Linked DNA regions of Methylococcus capsulatus. The protein of the gene in region 2 binds, or shares a complex with, the protein of the main gene of each other region. Links are inferred from orthologs where the notes say so. Each region holds a gene or a part of one and is shown on either strand. Other genes may lie near its edges.

The links.
Region 1: the proteins of xseA (region 2) and N4J17_RS09010 are in contact, whole or in part, in a cryo-EM structure (PDB 8TXR), measured with the Escherichia coli proteins. The link is inferred for Methylococcus capsulatus from one-to-one orthologs.

The regions. Positions count from the first base shown.
Region 1 is NZ_CP104311.1:1,806,420-1,821,595, forward strand. Bases 10,460-13,347 are described here. They hold N4J17_RS09010 (exodeoxyribonuclease VII small subunit), read right to left. Parts: upstream 12,075-13,347; coding sequence 11,844-12,074; downstream 10,460-11,843. Other genes in these bases: dxs (1-deoxy-D-xylulose-5-phosphate synthase), read right to left, coding at 10,460-10,827; ispA ((2E,6E)-farnesyl diphosphate synthase), read right to left, coding at 10,952-11,854; parE (DNA topoisomerase IV subunit B), read left to right, coding at 12,232-13,347. Also shown: N4J17_RS08965 (aspartate aminotransferase family protein), read right to left, coding at 1-307; N4J17_RS08970 (MMPL family transporter), read right to left, coding at 347-3,016; N4J17_RS08975 (phosphorylase), read right to left, coding at 3,025-3,735; shc (squalene--hopene cyclase), read right to left, coding at 3,732-5,696; N4J17_RS08985 (phytoene/squalene synthase family protein), read right to left, coding at 5,728-6,816; adenosyl-hopene transferase HpnH, read left to right, coding at 7,203-8,318; N4J17_RS08995 (adenine phosphoribosyltransferase), read right to left, coding at 8,393-8,908; more of dxs, read right to left, coding at 8,908-10,459; more of parE, read left to right, coding at 13,348-14,118; parC (DNA topoisomerase IV subunit A), read left to right, coding at 14,138-15,176. UniProt on the Escherichia coli protein: Bidirectionally degrades single-stranded DNA into large acid-insoluble oligonucleotides, which are then degraded further into small acid-soluble oligonucleotides.
Region 2 is NZ_CP104311.1:3,080,950-3,094,844, reverse strand. What follows is about bases 10,910-13,813. They hold xseA (exodeoxyribonuclease VII large subunit), read right to left. Parts: upstream 13,112-13,813; coding sequence 11,708-13,111; downstream 10,910-11,707. Other genes in these bases: N4J17_RS14935 (rhodanese-like domain-containing protein), read right to left, coding at 13,551-13,813; N4J17_RS14940 (RNA-binding S4 domain-containing protein), read right to left, coding at 13,120-13,545; N4J17_RS14950 (OmpA/MotB family protein), read right to left, coding at 11,128-11,667; N4J17_RS14955 (ketosteroid isomerase-related protein), read right to left, coding at 10,910-10,992. Outside these bases: N4J17_RS15015 (DUF1611 domain-containing protein), read right to left, coding at 1-361; cysE (serine O-acetyltransferase), read left to right, coding at 806-1,552; ATP-dependent Clp protease ATP-binding subunit ClpX, read left to right, coding at 1,579-2,886; N4J17_RS15000 (NAD(+)--dinitrogen-reductase ADP-D-ribosyltransferase), read left to right, coding at 2,946-3,791; N4J17_RS14995 (hypothetical protein), read left to right, coding at 3,899-4,378; N4J17_RS14990 (lytic transglycosylase domain-containing protein), read left to right, coding at 4,721-5,866; N4J17_RS14985 (DUF2231 domain-containing protein), read left to right, coding at 5,966-6,625; N4J17_RS14980 (coiled-coil domain-containing protein), read left to right, coding at 6,920-7,429; N4J17_RS14975 (DMT family transporter), read right to left, coding at 7,574-8,542; N4J17_RS14970 (hypothetical protein), read left to right, coding at 8,678-9,091; N4J17_RS14965 (carbon-nitrogen hydrolase family protein), read right to left, coding at 9,099-9,968; N4J17_RS14960 (GNAT family N-acetyltransferase), read right to left, coding at 9,965-10,576; more of N4J17_RS14955, read right to left, coding at 10,582-10,909; more of N4J17_RS14935, read right to left, coding at 13,814-13,895. UniProt on the Escherichia coli protein: Bidirectionally degrades single-stranded DNA into large acid-insoluble oligonucleotides, which are then degraded further into small acid-soluble oligonucleotides.

The DNA.
Region 1 (15,176 bases), 1.3 Mb from region 2 along the record:
GCAGGCCGCTCAGGAGCGAAACGTCCATTTGCACCAGGTCCGGAAGCTCGGCGTCCAGTACGTCCTTCAGCGCGGCGACCACGTGGGGATGGTTGCGTCCCAAGGCGAATACGCCGAAGCCGCTAAGGAGGTCAAGGTACTCCCGCCCTTGGTCGTCGTAGAGGTAGGGGCCTTGCGCCCGCACGTAAACCCGGTCGTAGCCGATCGTCTTCAACACCCGCACCATCTGGGTGTTGAGATATTTTTCATGCAGATCGAAATTTTCGCCTCTGCGGTTCCTCAGCAGTTCGGCAATACGACTCGACATCAATGACCTCGGATTTGGTGAATTGTCAAACTCAGCATTCTACACCAGTGACCCGCGACCCTTGACCCGGCGCGCGGCGAATGCCGGCAGAACCACGAGGGCACAGATGAGGGACAGCATCAGGCCGATGGCCAGCAGGATGCCCATGGACGACATGCCTGGGTGCGGGGTGAAGGCGAGGCTGGCGAAGCTGAATACGGTGGTCAGGGCGCCGTAGAACACGCCTTTGGCTTCGCTTGAGTCCAGCAGGGCATCATGCGTGGACTTCAGGTAATGCAGCCGGTGCGCCATGTGGATGCCGTTGTCGACGCCGAGGCCGAACAGGAGCGGCAGGGCGATGATGTTGGCGAAATTGAAAGGCACATGGATGAGCACCGTCATGGCCGCAGTGAACAGAGATGCCAGCAGCAGGGGTAAAAGGACCAGCAGGGTATCCTTGATGTTCCTCAGGATCAGAAGCAACAGCAGCGTGATCGCGCCGAGCGCCGTGCCGAAAGCCTGGGCGAAAGCGACGAGGACGGCATTCATCGATTCCAGGTAAGTCACCGGCAGGTCGGTGACGTCGGGGTCCACCGTTTGCGCTTCGCGGATGAATTCCCGCAGATTGTCCAGATCATTCAGGTCATTTCTGGGCAATATCTGCAGGCGGTAAAGCCCGTGCGCGCTGATCCAGCGCTCGCGGATATCCGCGGGGAGGGAGTCCAGAGTGATCGGCTCGGCTTTCAGACTGGTATTCAGATTGTTGATGGTTTTTCTCAAGCCTCCCAGCACGCTTTTTTCGAGGGCGTGGAGGCGGGATTGAGCTGCTTGAGGAGGCAAGGTGCGCAGTTCTTGGAGGAACGCATCAAGGGTGCCATCCAACTCGGCGACATCGGGATCGTGGTTTTTTTCGAGCTGCTTGCGCAGCGCGGCATGCAGTTTTTCCAGGGTCTGCGGCGTCGGCTTGGCCGTGGATGCGGCCGGGAAGTTCTGCAGCTGCGGCCCGAGCACCAGCGCCAGGTCCGCGATGGCGGCAAGTTTCTCGTCCTGCTGGTCGGGAACGAAATCGAATATGCTGCGCACGCTGTCGACCGAAGGGAGTTTCTCGAACCGTTGAATCTTGGCGTGGGCATCTTCTTCGTTCGAGGCGAGGGAGGCCAGGGTCATCGGCGAGGTGTCGCGGGACTTGAGCAGATATTTGAAAGTCTTGACCGATTCGGTGGAGGGGTCGCGCAGATTGATCGGATTGAAGTCGATCACGATGCGGCTCAGCAGGGCAGCGGCTGCGAGGCCCAGGATGAGGGTCAGCATCCGGATCGGCCGGGCATAGCGCATCGGCCAGTTGGAAAGCAAGGCCCGGGTCAACGCGCGCGGTCTGTGCTGGACCGCGCGGCGGGAAGGCTTGTAGGGCAGGATGTTCATGACCGCTGGCAGTACCGTGAAGGTGGTGGCCAGAGCGATGAACATGCTGGTGCCGGCAATGATGCCGAGTTCCGCGACACCGGAGTAGGCTGTCGGGATGAACGCGTAGAGGCCGATGGCAGCGGTCAGCGTGCACAGGAGCAGTGCCGAGCCCGTCGACGCGAAGGTTTCGCGCAAGGCGGCCCGCTGCGGCATACCCCGCAGGATGAGTTCCCGGTAGCGCAGGCAGAAATGGGACGAATAAGCATCCCCCATACCGATGAACAGTACGGTGAAGGAGATCGAGATCAGGTTGAGCTGGCCGATCGCCAGGGTGGCGAAACCCATGGAAAACACTAGGCCCATGCCCAGCGTCAGGAACGTGGCGAACATCAGCTTGAACGACCGGTAGGCCAGCCACAGCGTGAGGCAGACCAGCACGGTGGACGCCAGGCCGGCGATGGTGACGCTTTCCTGCACCGTTTGCATTTCTTCGTGTTCCAGGACGACTTCGCCGGTCTTGCGCACCTGGACGTCGGACAGATCGTCGGAGCGAACGCCGTCGATGGCCTGGTCGATGACAGCCATGGCCTTCGCCGCAGGCATCAATTCCTCGAAGAAGAGTTTCGGCCGGATCACGATGAAACGCTTGGTGATGCCGAGACCTTCCTTCTGCCCCATGATCAACTGTTGCCAGGACAGGCGGTAGGGGCGTTGCTCCAGCGCGGCTCGAAACGCCTCGTTGAGGCGGCGGGTGAAGGCGCCCAGTTCCACCGGAAGGTCCGATTCCTCGGCGTCCAGTGCCTGGGCGTAGATACCGAAGAAGCCGTCGAGACTGTTGTCCTCGGCCAGCCGGCCGAAGAACGGTTGGGCGGCGGACAGATCCCGGCTGACCTTTTCCAGGTCTTCCAGGCTCAGGTACAGGAGTCCGTTGCGGGCGAAGAAATCGCCGCCGTCGGGCACATAGACCGACTCGATCGTTTCCCGCTGCCCGGCCAGCTTCTGGTGGAGAGCATCGACGGCATCCGACGCCTGCTCCGGCGTTTTGCCCTCGACCAGCAACACGATGGTGGAGACATCCTGGGGAAATTCCGTTTCGAACCGGATCCTGTTCTTCTGGAACGGCAGTTCGGTCGAGATGGTGTCGGCCGTGTTGGTGTTCACGGTCAGGTTTTTAGCCGTGTATTGCAGTGTCAGGCCGCAGGCGGCAAACGCGACGAACAGGACCAACCACGGGTGGGTCAGCACTCTGGATTCCCAGCACTGCATCAGGCGGATCAGAAAGCTTGTCCGCGTTTCCTGCGTTGCGGTTTTTGTTCCTTTGGACATTGCTTGAATCAGAATTTTCCAGGAGCGTGCAAATGGGGAGCCATTGCACGCAGGGTCGCCGAGGCCGCCTTGAAAGCCACGGCCAGGCGGAGCAGGGCGGGAACATCCGACGGCCGCCGTACCAGGTTGGCAAACAGTTTCGGCAGCCGGGTGTTGCCGTGCGGGTCGAGTGCGTCGAGCACGCTGCGGGGGATTGCCATCCCCGCTTCGTCGGCGACGGCGCGGATCACCAGGGCCGGCACTCCCAGCACCGCGGCGGTGCGGATCACGGCCCCGCTTTCCATGTCGACGGCGTCGGCAGCGGTGGCGGCCGCCAGCATCTGCTTGCTGTCGCGGCCGTGGACGATGCCTTCGCTGGCGGTCATCCGCCCGCTGTATACCTTGCAGGGCAGCGCCTCTGCATACCGTACCGTTTCCCGATGCCAGGCGGGATGCGCCGGCCACACCGTGCCGTCGGTGCAAACGATTTCGGCCGGCAGGATGAGATCGCCGGATGCCAGATGTGCCCTCAGCGCACCGGCACATCCCCAGCTGACCAACCCGTTGCAGCCCACTTGCGCCAGCCGGTGCGCGGCCTTCGCCGCATTGTCCGGACCGCTGCCCGACAGGCAGACCCGGAGTGTGTCACCGATGGCAAACGGCTCGCCCCGGCACGGCTGACGCCTTGTCAGCGTACGGCATTCGGCCGGCAGAGCGACGACGACACCGATCCGAGTCACACTGTGGCGTAGCGTTCGTTACGGTAACGAGCCAGCGCCCACAGGGGGAAGAATTTGTCGTAGCCGTGATATTTCAGATAGAACACGCGGGGGAAGCCCGGTGCAGTGAAGCATTCATCGTTCCAGAAGCCGTCGGGCTGCTGGTGTTTGAGCAGGTAGTCGACCCCGGCCTGGACTTCCGGTGAGCCGGCTTCGCCCGCCGCCATCAGCGCGATCAGGGCGAATCCGGTCTGAAACGCCGTGCTGGTGTGGAAGCGGCCGCGGCACGACGGATCGTGGTAGCTGAAATTGTCTTCCCCCCAGCCGCCATCCTCGTGCTGGATGCCCTTGAGCCACGCCACGGCGCGGCGCACGCTGGGGTCGTCGTTCGGAATGCCGGCGGCCTCGTAGGCCAGTAACACCGACCAGGTGCCGTAGATGTAGTTGGTGCCCCAGCGGCCGAACCAGGAGCCGTCGGCTTCCTGTTCCCGGCGCAGGTATGCGATCGTGCGATCGAGGACGGGACGCAGCTCCGGTTGCCGGCTCACCCATTTGGCGAGGAACATGGCGCAGCGGGCGCTTACGTCCGCCGTCGGCGGGTCGAGCAGGGCGCCGTGGTCGGCGAAGGGGATGGAGTTGAGGTAGAAATAGGTGTTGTCGGCGTCAAAGGCGCCGAACCCGCCATTGCTGGACTGCATGCCGGCGATCCAGTTGGCCGCCCGTCGCAGGTTTTCATCGAAGCCGGGATCTTCCGATCCCAGCAGCGCATGGGCCACGACGGCGCTGTCGTCCACGTCGGGATAATAATCGTTGCCGAACTGGAACGCCCAGCCGCCGCCTTCCAGACCAGGCCGGTTGACCCGCCAGTCGCCGGGAGCGTCCTTGTCGATCTGCTTCGAGGCCAACCACTTGAGACCCTTGTTGAGAGCCGCATCGAGCTGGAGGTCCGCGGTATGACGCGCTACTTCCTGCAAGGTGAGGGAAGTAAGGGCGGTGTCCCAGATCGGTGAGACGCAGGGCTGGCAGTAGGCGCTATCGCCTTGGAACACCAGCAGTCGCTCAATGGATTCGCGCGCGAGCCGACGGCGTTCGTCGTCCGGGGGCACACCCAGGAAATCCAACGCCTCGTAGGCATTGACCATGGCCGGGAAAATCGCGCCCAGCCCGTCCACGCCATTGAGCCGGGCCGTGAACCAATCGAAGGCCTTCTGGGTGGCCTTCTTGCGCATGGCTTTGGGAATGAGGGGCTCCAGCATCCGCCCGAACCGCTCCAGAGCGAGGATGGTCTTGCCGAGCGGCGTCTTGACGTGATCGAAATAATGGCGCTCCTTCTGCGGATCGACCGTGAACAGTTCGCGGACATGGATCCGGGACGGATTGCGCGCAGTCACTTTATAACTGCACAGGATGAACAGCGGCACCATGACCGTGCGCGACCAGTACGACACTTTGTCCAGATGGAAGGGAAACCACTTCGGCAGCAGCATGATTTCCACCGGGATGAAGGGGATTCCGCGCCACGGAATCTGCTCGAACATGGCGAGCATGATGCGCGTGAATACGTTGGATCGCGCAGCGCCGCCTTGAGCGAGAATCCACTCGCGGGCTTTCTTCATGTGGGGGGCGTCGATGGAATCGCCGGCCAGCTTGAGGGCGTAATAGGCCTTGACGGTGCAGCTGATGTCGCCGGCGCCGCCCTGAAATAGCGGATAGCTGCCGTCGGCACTCTGGTGGGCGCGCAGATAGTTGGCGATCTTGGTCTGCAGTGGCTCGTCGATTTCGTCCATGAAATGCATCATAAGGATGTACTCGGCCGGAATGGTGCAATCGGCTTCGAGTTCGAACACCCAGTAGCCCTCCATGTGCTGCAGGCTCAGCAGACGGTCCTTGGCCTGCCGGATCGCTGCATCGAGAGGAGACTCGACGTATGAGGCGGTCAGCGGCGGTTCGAGATTGGATATTGCTGTCGCTTCTCTCAACATGGGCGATGTTTCCTGGCGGTTCGGGGCGAATTCAAATATCGATGGGTTTGGGTTGGAGCACGGCGGCAGGCTCCGCGGTGGGCAGGCCAAGTCCTGCAAGCCGGAATGTGGCCTTCAGCAAGGCGTCGTTGCTGCGAGTCAGCCGCGAGGTGATGATCGTCGCCTTGACCGCACGCCGCGAGATCTTTACTTGGGCGGAATCACTGAAATAGGGGTGGCGGTGGATCTTGCGCAGCGTGAGTACTGCCATCCCCAGTGCCCAAAGGCAGAATTCGCGGATGCCGGTTTCATGGCCGGGGATCAGCAGCGTGTACTCCAGGGCGTTGCGCAGATGGGCATGGGCCACGCCGATCAGCCGCTCGAAGCCGCGGACGAAATCGGGGTTGTCGTGGTGCGGCCGGAGATCGGCGAGGGAGAAGCCGTATTCCATGAATACGTCCTGCGGGAGCCAACAGACGTTGCGCGCGTAGTCGTCCCACAAATCCTTGAGGATATTGGTCATCTGCAGCCCCTGCCCGAAGGACACCGCGAGTTCCATGAGCCGGGGCCGATGTACGGCGATTTCCGGTGAGTAATGACAGAACAGCCGGGTCAGCATCTCTCCGACCACACCGGCGACGTAATAGCAGTAATCGCCCATCTGCCGCAGATCCTTGAGGCCGTGGCGCAGATCCTTGTCCTGAAATTCGGCCATTCCTCTGGACATCGTGGCCACACAGTCGGCCAACGCCTCCTGCTGCGGCGGGGCGAAGCCGTGGGTGATGCTGATGACGCGGGGAATGGCGGCGACCAGTTCCCGCTCGGCAGCCAGGGTCTGTTCGGAGAGCAGCGGAAAGAGTTCGTCGGCGAGTGGGGCGGCGGGCGCGGTTCCGGCGACGACCCGGGCGAAGTGCTCGCAATATCGTCGCTTCTGGGCCGACGTCAGCGCCACCTCGTCTTCGATGGTGTCGACGATCCGGCACAGCAGGTACCCGTTGGACACCGGGCGGGCGAGGCTCTCCGGCAGCCGCGGGATCGTCAAAGCGAAAGTGCGGGATACGCCGTCCAGGAAATCGGCCTGGAATTCGTCGTCCGACAGATGCTCGTGTCTGGCGGGCTGTGAGAGGGATGTTCCGCTCATCTAGGGTAGCGTCGGTTGCTCGGGCTCGAGTCGGCCACGGTGGCTAACTGCTTGTAAAAGGGGTGAAAGTCTACAGAATCGAAGGCTTGAGTCAAGTTCTGTTGTTTTTTTATCGAAGATGAGTTGAGTAATATGCAACTGGATGCTAGCATGCGTTCCCATTCAAGGGAATGCCGCAATCCCCATTTTTGAACAAGAAAAAAGGATTGTTGTTACAATCCGGGCTCAATTCCTAGTGCCAGACTAGGAAACTGTCCCTTGCGATCCCGTGAGGCTGTCTTTTGCGGGCGATGGTTTGGCCGGCATGCCTGGGCTGACATGAAATTATCGTCGGAGCGGTGGTTTCAACACGTTCCGTCCTTAGCTGAAGAATCAAGGAGAAACGAATGGGCGTTCCACTGCGTCAACAACTGACCGTCGCAAAGTATCTGCTCAAACAGAAGATTTTCGGCGTCAAGCGCTATCCTCTGGTGCTGATGCTCGAGCCGTTGTTCCGCTGTAATCTGGCCTGTGCCGGCTGCGGAAAAATCGATTATCCGGACGAGATATTGAACCGGCGCCTGAGCGTCGAGGAGTCGCTGCAGGCCGTTGACGAATGCGATGCACCCATCGTCTCGATCGCAGGGGGAGAGCCGCTGCTCCACAAGGAATTGCCGGAGATCGTGCGCGGCATCATCGCGCGCAAGAAATACGTTTATCTGTGCACCAATGCCCTGCTGCTCAAGAAACGGATCGACGATTACGAGCCGTCCCCGTTCCTGACGCTGTCGATTCATCTGGACGGCAACCGCGACCGGCACGATGCCTCGGTCTGTCAGGCCGGTGTGTTCGACCGTGCCGTCGAAGCCGTCGAGATGGCGATTGCCCGGGGTTTCCGGGTGACCATCAATTGCACCTTGTTTCAAGGGGAGTCGGCTGAGGAAGTGGCCGAGTTCCTGGATCACACCCAGCGTCTGGGAGTCGAGGGAGTGACCATCGCCCCCGGTTTCAGCTACGAGCACGCGCCGCAGCAGAACATCTTCATCCGGATGCGCGACAGCAAGGAGCTGTTCCGCAAAGTGTTCAAGCTGGGCCGCGGCCGCGGCTGGCGCCTGAACCATTCAGGGCTCTATCTCGATTTCCTGGCGGGCAACCAGAGTTATAACTGCACGCCCTGGGGTAACCCGACCCGGAACGTTTTCGGTTGGCAGAAACCGTGCTACCTGCTGGTGGATGAGGGTTATGCGCCTTCCTTCCGCGCCTTGATGGAGGAGACGCCATGGCACAAGTACGGTAATTCGAAAAATCCGAAATGCGCCAACTGCATGGCGCACTGCGGCTATGAGGCCAGCGCCGTGGAAGACGCCATGCGCCGTCCCTGGAAAGCGGCCTGGGTCGCTTTGTTCGGGCCGAAAACGGAAGGAAGGATGGCGCCAGAGCCGGAGCCGGAATACGAAACCGGCGCGCCCGAAGCGGCGCCCGTCAACGTGCGTCCGACGATCCGTATCGAGGCCGTCGAATAGTTGGCCGGGTCGGGCGCCTGCAAAAAAGCCGGCTTCGAAGCCGGCTTTTTTGTGTCCGCGCGGTTATCGCCGGCTCAGTAGTGCAGCAGCGAATGCACGCGGCGGCCGTGTAAAGCCTGCCGGCCTTCGAGGGCGTCCAGCTCGACCACAAAGGCACAGGCGGCCACTTCGGCTCCAAGGCTCTCCACCAGCGAACAACTGGCGCGCGCCGTGCCGCCGGTCGCCAGGAGGTCGTCGACCATCAGCACGCGGTCGCCCACTCCCAAGGCGTCCAGATGGACCTCCAGGCGGGCCGAGCCGTATTCCAGGTCGTAATCGATGGTTTGGACGTTGTAGGGAAGTTTCCCCGGTTTGCGCAGGGGCACGAAGCCAACGCCCAGCTCCCAGGCCGCCAGCGCGCCGAAGATGAACCCCCGGGCTTCCATGCCGGCAACGGCGGTGATGTCTTCGCCGACGAACGGGTGTATGAGCTGGTGGATGGTGAACCGCAGCGCCGCTGGATCTTTGACCAGCGGCGTGATGTCCCGGAACAGAATGCCAGGCTTGGGGAAGTCCGGAATGTCACGAATCTTGGCGCGCAGCTTGTCCATCAGGGTTTGCCCTTGGCCGAGCCGCGGGCCCGCTTCGGTTTCTCCGTAGCAGCCGTGGCTTGGAGGAAAGTCTCGATCGACCGGGCGATGCCCGCCTGGTCCAGACCGGCGATGGCCAGGAGTTCCTCCCGGGTGCCCTGATCGAGGAACTCGTCCTTCAGGCCGATGTGGCAGACCGGGATACCGCAGCGCTGGGCAGCGAGGAATTCTCCGACCGCGCTGCCGGCACCGCCGGCAATGGCATTTTCCTCGATGGTGACGATGCGCTCGTGGGTGCCGGCCAGTTCCAGGATAAGCGCCTCATCCAGGGGTTTCACGAAACGCATGTTGGCCACGGTGGCGCCGATTTGCTCGCCGACGGCGAGTGCGGCGGCCAGGGGCGTGCCGAAGACCAGGATCGCGGTCCCCTTGCCCTGGAGGCGTACTTCGCCCTTCCCGATGGGGATGGCAGTCATGGTGTCTTCCGGTTTGACTCCGGGGCCTCGGCCACGCGGATAGCGCACGGCCGCCGGCCCGTCATGGATGAAGCCGGTGTAGAGCATCTGTCTGCATTCGTTTTCGTCCGAGGGCGCCATGATCAGCATGTTGGGAATGCAGCGCATGAAGCTCAGATCGAAGCTGCCGGCATGGGTCGGTCCGTCCGGTCCGACCAGCCCGGCGCGGTCGATGGCGAACAGCACCGGCAGATTCTGCAGGGCGACGTCATGGATCAGCTGGTCGTAGGCGCGCTGCAAGAAGGTGGAATAGATCGCCACCACCGGCTTGTAGCCTTCGCAGGCCTGCCCTGCCGCGAATGTCACGGCATGCTGCTCGGCGATGCCGACGTCGAAATAGCGATCCGGAAAGCGCTGAGAGAATTCCACCAGGCCCGAGCCTTCGCGCATCGCCGGCGTGATGCCTAGCAGCCGCCGGTCGCGCGCCGCCATGTCGCACAGCCACTGGCCGAATACTTCCGTATAGCTCGGTGTTCCTGGCTTGGATTTGGGCAGTTCGTCGGCGTCGAGGTCGAAGGCGCCCACACCGTGATAGGCTACGGGATCCTTCTCGGCGGGTGCGTAACCCTTGCCTTTGCGGGTGACGACGTGCAGGAAGCGGGGGCCTTTCTGATCGCGCAGATTACGCAAGGTTGTGATCAAGGTGTCCAGATCGTGGCCGTCGATCGGGCCGAAATAATTGAATCCCAGTTCTTCGAACAACGTTCCCGGCGCCACCATGCCTTTGACGTGTTCTTCGGCGCGGCGCGCCAGTTCCCAAACGCCGGGCATGTGGCGGCCCAGGAGATGTTTGCCGCTTTCGCGGACCGACGAGTAGAACTTCCCGCTCAATATTTTCGCCAGGTAGTTGTTGAGCGCGCCGACGTTGGGCGAGATCGACATTTCGTTGTCGTTGAGGATGATCAGGAGGTTGGCATCCAGCGTGCCGGCGTGGTTGAGCGCTTCGAAGGCCATGCCGCCCGTGAGGCCGCCATCGCCGATGATCGCCACCGCATGGATGGGCCGCCGGTCCAGCGCGGCTGCGACGGCCATGCCGAGGGCTGCGCTGATCGAGGTGCTCGAATGGCCGACGCCGAAGCAGTCGTAAGGGCTTTCGGCCCGATTGGGGAAGGCCGACAGTCCGCCCTTCTTGCGGATGGTCGGCAGGCGGGTGCGGCGGCCGGTCAGGATCTTGTGCGGATAGGCCTGATGGCCGACGTCCCAGACCAGTTTGTCTTCGGGGGTGTTGAAGACGTAATGCAGGGCGATGGTCAGTTCCACTGTCCCCAGTCCCGCAGCCAGATGTCCACCCGACTGGCTCACGCTCTCCAGGAGATAGCCCCGCAGCTCTTCGGCAAGTTCCGGCAGCCTGTCTTCCGGCAGATTGCGCAGTGCGGCGGGATGGTCTGCCGCTTCAAGAAGGGCATATCTTTTGGTTTCGGTCATGTAATCGCGTTCCAGGTTGCTCGGTCCAGCCGGGGGGTCGGCGTCCAGACTAATAACTAAAGTAGCTTACTCGGAAATTATGTCGCCGCGGTCCTTGCCTTTCAAGGAAAGGCGCGGCATTCCCCTAATTCTGCCGCTGGATAATGAAGCGGGAGAGTTCGCGCAGCAGACCGACTTCGGGGCCGAAGCCGGCCAGGCTTTCCAGTGCCGCCTCGTACATTTCCTTCGCTTTTTCCTTGGCGCCGGCCAGTCCCAGCAGGGCCGGGTAATTGGGTTTGTTGTGGTCGCGGTCCTTGCCTTGGGTTTTTCCCAAGGTTTGGGTGTCGCTCTCCTCATCGAGGATGTCGTCCTGGATCTGGAAAGCGAGACCGATGCACTTGGCATAGTGGTCCAGGCGGTCGGCCTGCTCGGCCGGCAGGTCAGGACTGGTCAGGCAGGCCAGCCGGACGGCGGCGCGGATCAGGGCGCCGGTTTTGCGGATGTGCATGTTTTCCAATCCCGGCAGATCCAGCTTCTTGCCCACCGAATCCAGGTCGATTGCCTGGCCGCCCACCATGCCGGCGGGGCCGGCGGCTCGTGCCAGGGTTTCGATCATGGCGATGCGGCTTTCCGCAGGCACGGCGATGCTGGGATCCTGGGCGAGGACATGGAAGGCCAGGGCCTGTAGGCCGTCTCCCGCGAGTATCGCGGTGGCCTCGTCATAGGCCTTATGGCAGGTCGGTTTGCCCCGACGCAGGTCGTCGTCATCCATCGCCGGCAGATCGTCGTGGATCAGCGAATAGACATGGATGAATTCGACTGCGCAGGCGGGGCCATCCAGCAGTTCCACTCGCGCACCGATCGCCTGGCCGGTGGCATAGGTGAGGAGGGGACGCATGCGCTTGCCGCCGCCCAGCACCGCGTAGCGCATGGCCTGATGGAGCCGTTCCGGCATGCGATCGGCGGCGGGCAGACGCGCATCCAGCGCCCGTTCCACCCGCTCTTGGCAGGACTGCATAAAATCGCTCAGAGGTTGTTCAGGGTTCATCACGAAATGGCTTCAAAGTGGGTAGACTGTTTTCTTCCAGCAGGATCTGGACCTTCTGTTCGGCATCCTGCAGCGATTTTTGACAGGTCCGCGTGAGCTCGATGCCTCGCTCGAACAGTTTCAGGGATTCCTCGAGTGGCAGATTGCCTTGTTCCATGCGTTCCACCAGCTGCTCCAGCTCGGCGAGGGCTTCTTCAAAGCTCGGGGGTTTGCGGGCCATGGCGGTTTCAATGCGGTAGTCGAAGGTGCGGCCAGGACGGGTTCGTCTCGCGGCCAAACACGGCATTATCTCAAACTTGTCAAGTTGATTAAAATGCGCCGCTGTCCGTGACGGCCGCCGCGTCCCTATTCCCTACCCAGTATCCCCATCTCACTCCATGAATGCAGTTTACGACGCCTCAGCCATCGAAGTCTTGAGCGGACTGGATCCGGTCCGCCGCCGGCCGGGTATGTACACCGACACCAGCCGCCCCGATCATCTCGCCCAGGAGGTCATCGACAACGCGGTGGACGAAGCCCTGGCCGGTTTTGCCCGCCTCATCGAGGTCCGTTTCCTGGCCGACGGCGGCTTGGAGGTGCGGGACGATGGCCGCGGCATGCCGGTCGACATCCATCCCGAACTCGGCATCTCCGGCGTCGAGGTGATCCTGACCAAGCTGCACGCCGGCGGCAAGTTCTCCCAGAAGGCCTACCGCTATTCCGGCGGCCTGCACGGCGTCGGGGTGTCGGTGGTTAATGCCTTATCGCAGCGGCTGGAGGTCGAAGTGCGGCGCAACGGGAAGGTGTATGCCATCGCCTTCGAAAAGGGCGACAAAGTGGAGGAGCTCGCCGAGACCGGCACGGCGCCTAGGCGTGAGACCGGTACGGCAGTGCGATTTTGGCCGGAAGCGCATTATTTCGACAATGTCCGGTTTTCCCGGTCGCGGCTCAAACATCTGCTGCGCGCCAAGGCCGTGTTGTGCCCGGGGCTGGAAATCCGGATGACCGATGACGCCAGTGGCGACAGCCAAACCTGGTGTTATCAGGACGGTCTGCCGCAATACCTGCTGGACCAGTTGCAGGGCAGCGCCTCCATTCCGGATGAGCCGTTCGTCGGTACGATGGAGGGCCGGCAGGAAGCGGTGGAATGGGCCGTGCTCTGGTGCCCAGACGGCGCGGCCCCGGTAGCTGAGAGCTACGTCAACCTGGTACCGACGGTGCAAGGCGGCACCCACGTCAATGGCCTACGCACGGGCCTGACCGACGCGGTGCGGGAGTTCTGCGAATACCGGAACCTGTTGCCGCGAGGCATCAAGATCGCGCCGGACGATGTGTGGGAGCGCTGTAACTACGTCCTGTCGGTGAAAATGCAGGAGCCGCAGTTCGCCGGCCAGACCAAAGAACGGTTGAATTCGCGCGAATGCGCTTCCTTCGTCTCGGGAGTGGTCAAGGATGCCTTCAGCTTGTGGCTGAACCAGCACCCTGCGGTCGGTGAGCGCATCGCCGAACTGGTGATCGAGAGTGCCCAGAAGCGCTTGCGGGCCAGCCGCCAGGTCACCCGCAAGCGCGTCACCAGCGGGCCGGCGCTGCCCGGGAAGCTGGCCGATTGCGCGGCACAGGATGTCAACCGCACCGAACTGTTCCTGGTCGAGGGCGATTCTGCCGGCGGCTCCGCCAAGCAGGCGCGTGACAAGGATTTTCAGGCCATCATGCCCTTGCGCGGCAAGATTCTGAACACATGGGAAGTGGAACCCGGCGCCATTTTCGCATCGCAGGAGGTGCATGACATCAGCCTGGCCATCGGTGTCGATCCCGGCGCCGGCGATTTGAGCGGTCTGCGCTATGGCAAGATCTGTGTGCTGGCCGACGCCGACTCCGACGGCAACCACATCGCCACCCTGCTGTGTGCCCTGTTCCTGCGCCATTTCCGCGCCCTGGTCGAAGCCGGCCACGTGTTCATCGCCATGCCGCCCTTGTACCGCATCGATGTCGGCAAGCAGGTGTACTACGCGCTGGACGAAGCGGAGAAAAAAGGCGTGCTGGACCGCATCGAAGCCGAGAAGATCAAGGGCAAGGTCAACGTGCTGCGCTTCAAGGGCCTAGGCGAGATGAACCCTGCCCAGTTGCGCGAGACCACGATGAACCCCGACACCCGGCGCTTGGTGCAGTTGTCGCTGGACGACGCCGCCGCGACCGACGAGCGCCTCGATATGCTGCTGGCCAAGAGGCGGGCGGGGGACCGCCGCGCCTGGCTGGAAGAGAAGGGCAATCTCGCCGACATCTGACCTCTTGCAAGCATCCACCATGAACGAAGCCGCGAATTACGAGCGCATCCCCTTACGGGATTTCACCGAGAAGGCGTATCTGGATTACGCCATGTACGTCATCCTGGACCGCGCCCTGCCGCACATCGCCGACGGTCTGAAGCCGGTGCAGCGGCGTATCGTCTACGCCATGTCCGAGCTGGGCTTGTCGGCGCAGGCGAAGCCCAAGAAATCCGCCCGCACGGTGGGCGACGTGCTGGGCAAATACCATCCGCACGGCGACTCGGCGTGTTATGAAGCCATGGTGCTGATGGCGCAACCCTTCTCCTACCGCTACCCGCTCATCGACGGCCAGGGCAACTGGGGTTCGCCTGACGACCCCAAGTCATTCGCGGCGATGCGCTACACCGAGGCCAGGCTGACGCCTTATGCGCAGTCTTTGTTGTCTGAGCTGGAGCAAGGCACCGTGGACTGGCTGCCGAATTTCGACGGCACGCTGGAAGAGCCGCAGCTCCTGCCGGCCCGCCTGCCCAATCTCCTGCTCAACGGCGCCACCGGTATCGCCGTCGGCATGGCGACGGACATCCCGCCGCATAATCTGCGCGAGGTGGTCGAGGCGTGCATCCTCCTCATCGACCGGCCCGATGCCTCGGTCGAGGAGCTGTGCGGCTGCATCCGGGGGCCCGATTTCCCCAACGAGGCCGAGCTCATCACCCCGCGCGAGGAACTGCTGAAGCTGTACCAGACCGGCAGCGGTGCGGTGCGCCTGCGCGCCCGCTACGAGCTGGAGGACGGCAACATCGTCGTCACTGCGCTGCCTTACCAGGTGTCCGGCGCCAAGCTGATGGAGCAGATCGCCGCTCAGATGCAGGCCAAGAAGCTGCCGATGGTCGACGACCTGCGGGACGAATCCGACCACGAAAACCCCACCCGGCTGGTCATCATGCCCAAATCCCGGCGGGTCGAGGTCGAGCCCTTGATGTCGCACCTGTTCGCCACCACCGATCTGGAACGCTCCTACCGCGTCAACCTCAACATCATAGGCTTGAACGGCCGGCCCCAAGTCAAGAACCTGCGCG
Region 2 (13,895 bases):
TTTCCGGATCGTCGCCGACGAGGTCGTGCAGGCCATTGACCAACGACAGGCCGGCTGCCGCAGCTTCCAGCAGGGCTGCGCGCAGGGTTTCGGTGAAGCGGCCGCCGTGGGTTGCCACCCCGACGATGGCGACGGCAGGGCGTCTTCGCCCCTGAGCCAGGGCGGCTTCGATCGATGCAAACACCGGGATGTTCCGCGGCCGTCCGTCGAGCAGGGTACCGGCGTCGTGGCCGGCGCAGTCCGGGTCGATCACGGCGACGATGTCGAAGCGATCCGTGCCACGGACCAGGCCATGAGCCACTTTGCCGTGGACGTCTTCGAAACAGCCGTGTGCCAAGATGAGGGCAGGTGACCTGTCCAAACGTGAACTCCTCCGATAAGGACGATGACCTGTGTCCATCATATACCGGGACATAGCAGGAATCGGTGAAATGTCGACCGAGGACCGCGTCCGGAACGCATGTCATGAATCCTACAAATCCCCGACCGGTACCGCAGGGATGTGCGCTGCCGGCACCAAGGTGCGGGGCGCAATGCATTGAATTCAATGGGGATCTCTATGCTTCGTGATGATGGCACATCGGTTGCTTGAGGCCTCTACGAGAGTTTTTTATGTGTTCTCAGGAAAAAAAAAGAGGTGTTCCATGATCGGTTACGGATCCATCGACCAGGACGATTGCAAGTCGGTCATTCCCAGCGTTCCTACGAAGGAGCAGGAGACAGCACCGAAAGACCAGGAGGAATACCCTTTCTACATCATTCCGGCGCCGCCGGTTCCGGGGCGAACCTCGTGGAGTGTGGTTCCGTGGTAGGGAACGAAGCCGCTAAGCTGTCCCTCGCAGAGCTCCTGCGCGAGGACGTCGGCTGCGTCTTCGAGCGCGATCCGGCGGCGCGCAGCCGGCTGGAGGTCATGCTGACTTATCCCGGCGTCCACGCGGTGCTGCTGCACCGCATCGCCCACCGCCTGTGGCGCGCCGGTCATCGGCTGAGCGCGCGGCTGCTGGCGGCGTTTGCCCGCTGGCTGACCAACGTCGACATTCACCCCGGCGCGACCATCGGCCGGCGCTTCTTCATTGACCACGGCGCCGGCGTGGTGATCGGCGAGACCGCCGAGATCGGCGACGACGTGACGCTGTATCACGGTGTCACCCTCGGCGGTACCTCGTGGAACAAGGTCAAGCGTCATCCCACTCTGGGTAACGGGGTGCTGATCGGCGCAGGCGCCAAGATTCTGGGACCCATTGTCCTCGGCGACCAGGTTCGCGTTGGCGCGAATTCGGTCGTCATCAAGGACGTGCCGGCCTATTGCACGGTCGTCGGCATCCCTGGCAGGGTCGTCCAGCCCAAGAGTTCGCGCAATGCGGCCCCGCACGGCATCGATCTGGACCACCATCTGATTCCCGACCCAGTCGGCAAGGCGGTGCAATGCCTGCTGGACCGAATCGAGATCCTGGAAGACCAACTGGTGAAGTGGCGTGTCGAAGCAGCCCATCAATGCCGGCAGTGCGACGGCGAGGCGGTATGCAGGGAGCCTGCGGAAGCCGAATCTTGAATCACGAACTCTTTGAGGAGGACGGCATGAGCAGCGACGCGCCGGCGAAGATCCAGCACTGTTCCTTTTGCGGCATCGAGCAAGGCCGGGACACCCCGCTCATCGCGGGCATCGAGGGCCAGATCTGCGAAGCCTGTGTACGGCTGGCCGAACAGGTCGTGACCAACTGGGGACGCAAGCGCTCGATGGCAGAGCTGCACGGTAATGTCCCCAAGCCGGAGGACATCAAACGTCACCTCGACCAGTATGTGATCGGCCAGGAACTGTCCAAGGAAATCCTCTCCGTTGCGGTCTACAATCACTACAAGCGCCTCCGCCACGAGAGCCGGGAGATTCTCGGGCTGGCCGGGGACGAAGCCGAGGTCCAGGTCGGCAAATCCAACATTCTGATGATCGGGCCGACCGGCACCGGCAAGACCTTGCTTGCCAGCACCCTGGCGCGCATCGTCGGCGTGCCTTTCGTCGTGGCCGATGCGACCACACTCACCCAGGCCGGTTATGTCGGCGACGATGTCGAGAACATCCTGGTCCGTCTGCTGGAGGCCGCCGACAGTAGCGTCGAACGGGCCGAGTGGGGCATCGTCTACATCGACGAAGTCGACAAGCTGGCGAAGAGTCCGGAAATGGCGATCAACACCCGCGACATTTCCGGCGAAGGCGTACAACAGGCGCTGCTGCGCTTCGTCGAGGGCAGTCAGGTCAAGGTGGCGGCCCGCGGCCGGCGCCGGGAAGGGAGCGGAGGCGGGGAAGAGGTCACGATCGACACCCGCAACATCCTCTTCATCGCGGGCGGCGCCTTCCCAGGGCTGGAAAAACACGTGGAAAAGCGCATCGGTCCCCCGCGTGGCGAGATCGGTTTCCACGCGCCCATGCAGGAGGCCAAAAGGCCGCCTCTGGAGGAGTTGCTGGCAGAAATCCAGCCCGAAGACCTGCGGCGCTTCGGCCTGATCCCCGAGTTCATCGGCCGTTTCCCCGTCATCGCGCCCCTGGAGCCGCTGGACGAAGCGGCCTTCGTCCGCATTCTCACCGAGCCCCGCGACGCCCTGGTGCGGCAATACCAGAAACTGTTCGCCTACGAAGGCGTCGAGTTGGTGTTCACCGAGACTGCGATCCGCCGCATCGCCGCACGTACCATCGAGCGCGACACTGGCGCGCGCGGTCTGCGCAGCATCATCGAGCACATCCTCCGTCGTCCGATGTTCGAGATTCCTTCCCAGCCCGACGTGCGCCAATGCGTCGTCGATGCCGATACGGTGGATGGAAAGGCGCCCGTGACACTGGTCAGGGCCGAAGAGGAGCCGGGAGGAACGCGGTTGGCGCCCGGCGAAGTTTGATCCTATGGCGGACACCAGGGAACACTCGGACGCGCCTTCCGGTGATACCCTAAGGTGCCATGGCCAGCTCGCTTTCCACTTTTAAAAGTCATCGTTCCCCTAACGTTGCCCTCGCCGGGCATAGCACCAATCTCGTCGGCATTCCCACGGGTCTTCTCACAAGCCCTGATTTCAACCAGGATCCTTTGCCTTTGCGTATCCACGGTACTCGTGAGGCCAACAGCGGTTTGTTCGCCAGGCTGGGCCGCTGCGAGAACCTCCAGGAGGCGGGCGATGTTTTCCAGGATTACCTGAGCGTCGTGTTCGGTTTCGAGGAGGAGCAGCGTCTCGGCGAAGACCGGCAGGGGCGGTGGCGGGTCCGGGGCAGTTACCTACGCTTGCTGCAGGATTGGGGCTTCGATTCCAACAATCCACAAGGAGCGGTCTTGAAGGGCTGGGTCGAGAGCCGCTTCGGTCTGTTTCCCACTTTCCATAAGCAGCCGCTGACCGGTTTTGGCACCCCGGCCTGGATGGACTATGTCGAAGAGAAAATGGCGAGCCGCTTCCACAACAACTGCATCTATCTGCAACTCGACCTGCTCTTCGAGTTTTGCCAATGGGCGATCGCAAAGTTCAAGACGCCGGCGCGCCGTCATGTCAAGCTCTATCGCGGGGTCGACAGTCTCGGTGAGTTCTGTCCCCTGGGGGCCGGCAACGGACGGGAAATCCTCGTGCGCCTCAACAACATCGTTTCTTTCTCCGCTGACCGGACGCAGGCGGGGCAATTCGGTGCCTATATCCTCGAAACCGAAGTGCCGGTCGTGAAACTCCTGTTCTTCAACGATCTGCTGCCGCGCCATCCTTTGCGCGGGGAGGCCGAGTATCTGGTGATCGGCGGGAACTATCGGGTAATGCTCACCGTTTGACGCAGATAACCCGGTGCATTTGGACAGCGGCTGGCCTATGATATGGTGAAACCTCATGATGTCTGGAGCGGCCCCTTTCCATGACAAAGACCTTCCCTGCGGCCGCAATGGCGGTTTCCCTGCTGCTTGCCGGCATCGATGTCCATGCCGTGAAACAACCTCTGCCAGTGATGAAACCTGTCGAACAGGACGAGCTGGCGCTGTTTCGTGCCACCATCCGCATGGAAAAACGCGAATTCCTTGCCGATGCGATGGACTTGGACGAGGTCCATAGCAAGAAATTCTGGTCGATCTACCATCAATATGAAGCAGATCTGATGAAATTGAATGACGCCCGCTACGCCTTGATCAACGACTACGCGGCCAATTTCGACACCATCAGCGAAACCAAGGCCGACGAGCTGGTCAGGGCAGCCCTGGAATTCCGTAAATCGCGCACGGCTTTACTGGAAAAGTATTACGGTAAGCTGGCGAAAGCTCTTTCGAAAAAAATCGGTGCGCGCTTTCTCCAGGTGGAAAACGTTCTGCAGGGGGCAGAAGATGTGGAAATCGGCGCATCTTTACCATTGATGCCCAAATCGCAGTAGGAAATAAAGGCGGCCGGCGAGCCATTGCCGCTATGGTTGTCGTCTCCCGGCAACGGACTACAATACCATAGCGTCACCGACGCCCGACGACGATTCCGTCATGCCGGCTGAGGTATTGAGCTAAAAGGGAGGGCGCCGGCGCATGTCAAGGGGGATACGCTTATGTTCAAGCCATTTGCTCGAGGGTTGGTGTGCATCGCTCCGGTGTTGCTGCTCGTCGCGTGTTCTTCGCGCACCGTGGCGCCTAAAAAGGATTCACCGGTTCAGGCAGTCCCTTCCACCGGATCGGCCTCGCCCCGGGATTTTGATTTCATGCCGAGGAGCCGGCCACGGGCGGAGTACATGACCCGTTATCTGGGGGTGTTTCCCCGCTACCCCACGCTCGAACCTCAGGTCGCCTTCTGGCGCAAAGTCTATGCAGAATGGAGTCGATCCCAGGTCGCGCTGCACGATGACCGCTACCTCGGCCTGGTCTATGAGGTCGTCGACCTGCCTGGGGAGGCCGGCGGCGGTTTCACGCCCAGCCAGAAAGTCCGGCTGCAGGAGCGGTTCGATTACTGGAAATACCGCTTGCGAACCCTGGAGGACAAGCTGGCATCACGGGTGCCGCTGGACGCCGCCGACCAGCAGCTGGCCCGGCGGATCGCCGAGCAGGCCGACGTCCGGACGGCTATACGAGGTGCTGCCGAGCGTCTTCGCTATCAGCGTGGATTGCGGGAGCGGTTCAAGCGTGGGTTGGAAATCAGCGGGCGTTATGACGAGCATTTCCGCCGCATTTTCCGCAATGCCGGTTTGCCGGAGGAATTGGCGTTTCTGCCCCACGTGGAGTCTTCCTTCCAAGCCAATGCGAGGTCTTCCGCAGGTGCGGTCGGCATTTGGCAGTTCACTGCCGGAGCCGCCAAAATCTTCATGAACGGCCAGGACAGCGTTGCCGCGCGTCTGGACCCCATCGCCTCCGCCCACGGTGCAGCACGCTATCTCAGTCACGCCTACGGTAAGTTGGGAAGCTGGCCGCTGGCCGTGACTTCCTATAATCACGGCATCGGCGGCATGCAGAAAGCGAAGAGCACCTACGGACACAACTTCGAACGCATCGTCCAGGATTACGACCATCCGCTGTTTGGCTTTGCTTCCCGCAACTACTATGCGGAGTTTCTGGCCGCGGTGGAGATCGCCAGCGATCCGGACCGATTCTTTCCCGAAGGAGTGAATTACGAAAGTCCGCTGGATCACGCGCCCAGTCCCTTCAGAGTAGCGGGCGATCCGCCCGTACCGCTTCCTCGCCTGAGGTCGCACAAGGCACCGGCCAAACCACTGAAGGCGGGCCAGACTCCTTATGTCCGGTTCTCCAAACCCCTGCATGGCAAGGCAGGCCATACCCATTTGGCCGCAAGTCCCCGTCAGGCCGCCAAAGCCAGGACTACCCGTCCTGCCATCGCCGCTGCGGGCAGGAGCGGAGAAAAACTGCGTCTTGCCCGCTCACGCTGAGCGTTGCCGGCAGTCTTGGATGACTTGGCCGACACGGGGATGGCAAGTCCAGCTCTGATCCTTTAGGATGCTGCGTCTGGATAAGACGCGGAGTGCATCATGGCATTTTTGGGCGGCTGGCCGGTTTTGGACGGCAGCGGATCTCTCATCCCCGCGGTACACGGCGCGGGCGATGGGGGGAGCGCGGGTTGGGTCGGGTTGCTGGACAGCTTGCTCGATTCGACGACCCGGTTTTTCGATGGCGGCAGTCCGTTCGAATTCCTGCCGGGGCTTGTAGCCCTCGCTCCCAACATCCATCCCCTCCTGGTGCATTTCCCGATTGCTTTCTTGAACGCGTTTTTTCTGCTCGACCTGATTGCCGTGGCCATGGGCAAACGGGAACTGCGAATGGTCGCGAGCTGGATGCTGTACTTGGGAACATTGGGAGCCGCATCGGCGGCTGCGGCGGGACTGTACGCTGCGAGCTTCGTTCCACACGGCGAAGCGGTGCACGAGATCCTGGAATGGCACGAACGGCTGGGTCTCACGGTCACCAGTCTCGCCCTCGGTCTTTCCCTCTGGAGGTTGATCGCCCGATACCGCTTCTCCGGTATGGCCAACGTGTTTCACCTGTTTCTGGCGGGCATCATGGTGACGGCGATGTTCTTCGGTGCCGACCTGGGTGGATTGATGGTCTACCAGCACGGCGTGGGCGTGAAAAATCTCCAATCCGAGGATGCCGCACACCACCACGAACACGGCGGCGCCGAGTCCTGGTGATTTCATCCACTACGCTTCGGTCGCCGACGTCAGGATGTCGCGAAGTGCCGTAGGCCGCAGAGGCTTTCGCGACCGCCGGGCGGTTTTTCTTTGAATGACGTTGTCTTGCTGTCCTTACGCTCGGTTCGTAAGGGCGGCTCTCTGACGAAACGCCCGCCGGCCATCTCGGACGGGAATTTCGTTTTCCTCCCCTTCCCCCGTAACGGACCGGCGAGCCTCGTCCGGGCGCTGGGGCCGTTCGGCGGGTCAGCGGGCCCATGCTAAACTGCGACGCAAGGCGTTTCCGGGACGACCATGAGCGTAGCGTTACGACTGTACGAACAACTGACCGAGGCGGGCGAGGACAAGACGCGCGCCAAACTGATCGCGGAAGCCTTCGAGCATCTGGAGGACCGCTATCCCCAGTTGAAGGACGTGGCGACCGCCGGCCAGGTGCGCGAGACCGAATTGCGGCTGCAGAAGGAGATCAAGGAAGTCGAAGCGAGACTGCAGAAGGAAATCAAGGAAGTCGAAGCCGGATTGCGGACGGAGATCGAGTCGATCCGGCTGGACATGAAAGAGATCGACGCCAGGCTGCAAAAGCAGATCAAGGAAATTGAGGCGACGCTTCGTCTGGAGATCGAAAAAACCCGCCTGGAAATCCGCGAGGTGGAGGCCAGGCTGCAAAAGGAAATCAAGGAGGTGGAAGTGCGTCTGACGCAGGCCATCCATCGCCAGACCCTCTGGGTGGTCGGTTCCGTCGGTGCGGTGGTGGGAATGATCCGGCTGCTGGAATGGTTCCTCGCCCATCTGCCCAACCCGTAGACCAGGCTCCCCGACAAAACCCGTCGTGCCCGGCGGAGTCGCGGCAGCCGGGTGGCCTTTCTGCAGCAAGCCCTTCGGGTGGGCGACCCGAATGACACGACCCCCGGAGGTTTTTGGGGTACCTGCCTTCGGGGAGAACCTGATTCATATCCATCGTCGCGGTCGTGATTCTTTGTCCATGTGCTTGCGCCTTCCACCGCTCGGAAGGGATGGTTGGGAGCAGTGGTTGCTCAGAAACGGCAACAGTACGCCGCAAAACAAGATCATGGCACAGCCGGCGAGTGCCGTCCCGACCGGAACCTTGGCAAACAATAGCCAGCCGAAGGCCAGATTGAATACGGGGGTGGCGTAGCTCACTGCGCTTACCAGAGCCGCAGGGGATTCCTGGTACGCTCGTGTCATCAGGACCTGTGCACCGCTCGCGGCCAGACCGCAAAGGAGGAGCAATGCCCATGCGTCCCCTTCCTGCGGTAGCTTGAATCCCCTCACTCCGAACCAGGCCAGGTGCATTGGAATGGCCACAGCGCAGAAATAGAACACAACGGTGCCGGGTGGATTGCTGCGGCCGGCGCGGGCGACCATCAGATAGGCGAGCGCGCTGAGCAGTCCCGAGCTCAAGGCCATCAGTCTGCCCAGTTCGTCGGAAACATCCGCGCGTGGCATCAGCAGCAGGTACAGTCCGGCCAAGGAGCCGGCCAGCGCGGCCCAGATTCGGCCGCTGTTCCTCTGGGCCAGTACTTTCGGGCCGAGCAAAGCCACGAATACGCCGCTGCTGGCGCCGAGAAACGACGCTTCTCCCGGGCCGATTCGCTGGATCGAGATGAAGGACAGGATCAGCGCCAACGAGCCGAACAGGCCGCGCAGCCACAGGGACGGGCGCATGTCGCCGAGCAGGGAAGGCACCCGTGAGCGGATCAGTGCGGGAAGTAAGAGAATGGCGAGGTTAATGATGATCCGGAAAAAACTCACAGTCATCGTCGGCAGCTCGGGATGCCTGACGCCGAGCGCGTAAACCGAGACGCTCATCAAGGAAAACAGCAGCGAGGCGGACAGCATGGCCAACAGCCCCCGCAGGGTCCGGGGTTTCGAAGAAAGTATCCGCAGGTTCAACATGGGCGACACGAATCCTCGCTGGCCGCGGATTGAATCCCTTGCGAATTAACACTATATTTCCGCGGGTTTTGCAATCGGGCCGATCCGGCGGCTACAGCGCGTTTTCGACGACAGGACTCGACACGAACAACAAACATGACGATCGACAAGAGAAAATTGATCCGTTACGGACTTCCCGCCATTCTTCTGATATCGGTTGCTTTTGCCGGTGAACTGATGCTCGAGGGTCTCATCGAATTCGCCGATCTGCTGCTCGAGCTGTCCCAGCAGGTCCTAACCAGTTTCTATTCGAAGGCGTTCGAGCTCGATCATCTGGATGCCCAGCACAAAGCAGCCTGGACCAGCATGATCACTTTCGTCGTCGTACTGATCCTGAGCATCCGGAAACTGGCGCCGAAAGTTGCCCGGAAAATCGAGGCAGCAAAAGTCTGGTACAAGAGCAGCCGCGAAGCCGTTCGCGTGTGGTGGCGCGGCCTGGGCTGGCTCAGGAAGACCGCATACCTGGGTGGCGGCGTGGCGGTATTGGCCGGTCTCGCGATGATCCTTTGATGTTCGCCTATCCGACCAGCTTGAACTGGGCCGGCCAGTCGCGGTAATTGAAGACCTGGCCGGTTTCGCGCACGCGGGCGACGGAGCTGAGGTCGATTTCGGCGTAGACCCATTGCGGCCGGTTCAGTTCACCGATCGCCAGGATGCCGTCGTCGGGATAGCCGTAATCCACCGGCGTATAGATGGCCGCCGCGCCGACGTTGACGTCCACGGCCTCGGACCAGGGGGCCGATCCCACGGTTGGCGACTGTACGACGTAGCATTGGTTTTCCAGTGCCCGCGCCTGGCAGCCGATCCGCACCCGGTGATAACCGGCCGGGGTATCGGTGCAGCTCGGTACCAGGATGAGGTTTGCGCCCATCTCCACCTGCCTGCGGGCGATCAAGGGGAATTCGCTGTCATAGCAGATGTTGATGCCGATCCGGCCGAATTCGGTGTCGAAGGTGCGGATTTCCTTGCCCGGTGAGATCAGCCACTGTTCGTTCTCGAACCGGGTCATCTGCAGTTTGTCCTGGAATTCCGGCGTACCGTCCGGACGGAACAGGAAGGCGCGGTTGCGGTAGCTGCCGTCCGGCTGGCGTACCGGGAAGGTGCCAGCCAGGATGTAGATGCCATGCTGCTCCGCCAGATCGGCATAGAGCATCATGAAATCCGGCAGAACCGACTGCATTTCCGCCAACTGGCCCGACAGGCTGCGGTACACTGCTTCCGGGAACAGCGACGCCAGCTCCATGCTGAAGTATTCCGGGAATACCAGCATTCGGGCGCCGTTGCCGGCCGCCTCTGCCACCCAGCGTCCGGCCTTTTCCTGGTAGGTCGCCCAGTCGCCCAGGAACCCGATGTCGTATTGGGCGGCGGCGAGAAACAACGGCTTCATGGGGAGGATTCCTTCAGCGGCTTGAGCCAGAACACCATGGGCTTCTCTGTCTCCTCGATCTGGTCGACATCCTTCCAGGCATAGCTGGTGACGAGTTCGGGGTGCTTGACGTAGCCGAACCGTGTCCAGATGGCATCGAGCGGTACATAGTCGGCGGGACGCAAGGGATGAGCGTCCGGTCTTTGCACGCAGCAAAAGCTGCAATAATCGAACCGCCCCAGGCGGCGGGCATGGCCTTCGCGGCCTTCGAAGAACCGCTTATAGATGCCGCGGCCGCGGTATTCCTTCAAGAGCACCGATTCCGCGCAGTAAAAGATCCCTGCAGGATCGTAGCCGTGCTCGAGGAAGGGCTGTTTGAATTCCGGCGTTTCGTCCTCCATCGGCAGCCCCGTGGAGGCCCCGATGACGCGTTCGCCATCCAGGGCCAGCACCACCACGCTCTCCGGCGAGTTCACATAAGTCTGCAGATAGCGTTCCTCGTATTCGGTGGTGCCGTCGTACAGGTAGGGGAAATCGCGGAATACTTCGATGCGCAGCCGGGCCAGATCCGGGATGTATTTCCCGATTTCGGGTCCCGACATGATCTTGACGCTGATCGCCTCGCTCATAGCACCTAAGCCTTTTCGACATGGTCGATCCAGTCCTGAAGATTGTAATAATTGGTGATACGGGCAACCTTGCCGTCGCGGATCTCGAAGAATGCTCCGGCCGGCAGACGATATTTCTGGCCCTTGGCGGGGGGCAGACCTTCGTCGGTCACCCGGTATTCGCCGAGGACCACGAATTCGGCGGCCGCGCGGGTGCCGTCCTCGTTGGTCATGATGGTCATGTCGACGAGCTGTTCCTTGTAATTGCGGTTCATCCGGTCCATGAAGGCGCGGAAAGCGTCCTTGCCGATCTCGCGGGGGCCCTGATTGATGTCGTGGATCACGTCGTCGGTGAGGAGGTTCAAAAAGGTCTCCATATCACCTGCGTTGAAGGCGGCGTAATAATTTTCGATGAGAGCTTTGGCGTTCTGAGGCATGGCGCTGAAATCCAGGCTGTTGGGTAAGGAACTTCCGGAGCCGTCACGGTTTCCGGAATTCAAAAAGGGCGTAATTTTATGAGGCGAGCCCTGGCCTGTCGAGACGGGTCGACAGGCCAGGGGCGGAGCGCCGGCTTATTCCGTATAGATCGGCACGAGATCGATGTCGATGCGGCGGTTCTGGGCCTTGCCTTCGGCAGTCGCGTTCGACGCCACCGGCTGATATTCGCCGTGTCCTGCGGCGCTCATGCGGGTTGGGTCGATGCCCTTGGACTGCAGATATTTGACCACTTCGCAGGCGCGGCCGGCGGACAGCTCCCAATTGCTGGAGAAACGGTGGGCCAGATGTTTGCCGATCGGCACATTGTCGGTATGGCCTTCGACTTCGATGCGGTGATTGGTGGCGCTCTGCAGGGTTGGAACGATCTTGTCGATGGATGCCTTGCCTTCTTTACTTATCTGGTATCCGCCTTCGGGGAAGAGCAATTCATCCTCCATGGTGACCCGGAGGCGGTCCCGCAACTGCTGAATCTTGACCTCGTCGGCGTCCACCTCCGTGCGCAACTGTTCGTTGAGCTGCCTTTCGTAGCCTACATCACGGTCGTAAGTGCTTTGCATCACGCATCCGCTCAGTACCCCAGCGGCGAGCACGCTCGTCGCGAATTTTCTTACCATGGTTTTGCTCCTTCCGATTGGCGGTTGGTTGATGAGGGCCTCAGGGGCCTCGCGGCGATTGTGCGGGAAAAGCCCCCGGATCGCCAGGTTCGGCCTTTTCCACGCGACTAAGGAGCGAACCCTCGGCCAGGCGGGTATAGAGCATCTCCCCCGGCTGGATGTCCTGCCAGGCTCGGACGATGGCGCCGTCCGCGGCGCGCAGGGCGATCGAATAGCCGCGGGCCAGCGTGGCGAGCGGGCTGACGGTATTCAGCCGCTGGCCTAGGGCCGCGAGCCATTCGCTTCGGCGTTCCAAGCTGAGTAATGCCGAGTGCCGCAGGCGGGATTCGAGCGTATCGAGCTTCCCGGCAAGGTGCATCACCCGCTGGGCGGGATCGTGGCGGACCAGCCTCAGCTCCAGGCCTTGCAGCCGCTGACGCTGAAGATTCAAACGGATGGCGGTGTTTCGCCCCAGCCGGTGTCGCAGCTCCACCAGGCGCTGGGTCTGGCGTTCCAGCCTTTGCCTGGGATGGCACTGCTGCAGCCGTCGCTCGACGAAGTCCAGCCGCTGTTGGACTCGCTCCAGTCGTCCCAGGAAGTTCCGTCGGAGTTGAGATTCGAGACGCTGCAGGCGATTGCCGAGGTCGATCCGGTCGGGTGTCACCGTTTCGGCGGCGGCGGAGGGTGTCGGCGCCCGCAGGTCGGCGGCGAAGTCGGCAATGGTGAAATCCACCTCGTGGCCGATGCCGGTGACCACCGGCGTCCGGCAGGCGGCGATGGCGCGCGCCAGGCTTTCGTCGTTGAAGGCCCAGAGATCTTCCAGCGAACCGCCGCCGCGCGCCAAAAGCAAGACGTCGCACCAGCCGCTCGCATCGGCCTGCTGCAAGGCGCGGATGAGTTCCGCCGGCGCTTCGCTGCCCTGGACCTTGGCGGGAAAAACGATCACGGAAGCCGCCGGGTAGCGCCGTGCCAGCACGGTTAGGATGTCGCGGATCGCAGCACCGGTGGGCGATGTGACCACACCGATGCAGGTGGGGAAGCGGGGGATGGGTTTCTTGCGAGCAGGATCGAACAGCCCTTCGGCATCCAGGCGTTTTTTCAGCAACTCGAAGGCGCGCTGGAGCGCCCCGTCGCCAGCTTGTTCCAGCAGATCCACGATCAACTGGTAGTCGCCGCGGGGTTCGTACAGCCCCACCTGGACGCGGGCCAGGACATGATCGCCGTTGGCCGGCTTGAAGCCGAGCACGCGTCCCGAGCTGCGGAACATGGCGCAGCGGACCTGGGCCTCGGCGTCCTTCAGGGTGAAATAAAGATGGCCCGAGGCCGGCGTGGCCAGGTTGGAAATCTCGCCCTCCACCCAGATCGTGCCGAAATGGCTGGACAGCGTAATGCGGGCTTCGCGGTTGAGGCGCGATACCGTGTAGACGAATTCCGGCCGGGTATCCGGAAATGAACGCTGATTCACGCCGGCTTTCAATCCAGGGATTGCTTGAAACGGTGGATCAGGCGGCGGTCTTTCTTGGATGGGCGGTGTGCGGGTTCGTCGGCGAATTGCCGCTCATCTCGTCTGCGGGCGGCTTCTGCTTCGCGTCGTGCCTGACTCTCCGGGGTTTCGCGATAGAGCAAGACCGCTTCCTTGGCGGGCCGGCGTTGGGTGTTCAAAGTTTCGACGACGACCTCCCAGACTTCCCGCTCCCGGGTGATCTCCAGCCGGGCACCGATGCCTATTTCCTTGCCGGGCTTGGCGCGCTGGCCGTTCAGATGGACCTTGCCGCCATGGATGGCCTCGATGGCGAGCTGCCGGGTCTTGAAGAAACGGGCCGCCCAGAGCCATTTGTCCAGCCGGACCTTTTCTCCGGCCGCTTCAGCAGAGGAGGGAGGTGCACCCGGACCCGCCATGGCAGTCAGTTCGCAACCGGCAGGCCGCCCTCGCTCCAGGCCTTGAAGCCGCCCGCCATGCTGACGGTACCGCTCCAGCCGAGCTGCTGCAGGATATCGGTGGTCAGGGCCGAACGGAGGCCACTCTGGCAGTAGACCACTATGGCTGCGTCCTTTCTCCCCTGAAATGCGGGATGGGTTTCGATGCGGAACTCCACCACACCACGCGGGATGTTGATGGCGCCGGGCAGGTGGCCGGCCGCGTACTCTTCCGGCTCACGGACGTCGAGTATCAAGGTATCGCCGGGCATTGCCCGAACCTCGGCGGGGCCGATTTCACGAATCCGCTGCTTGGCGGCGGCCACCAGATC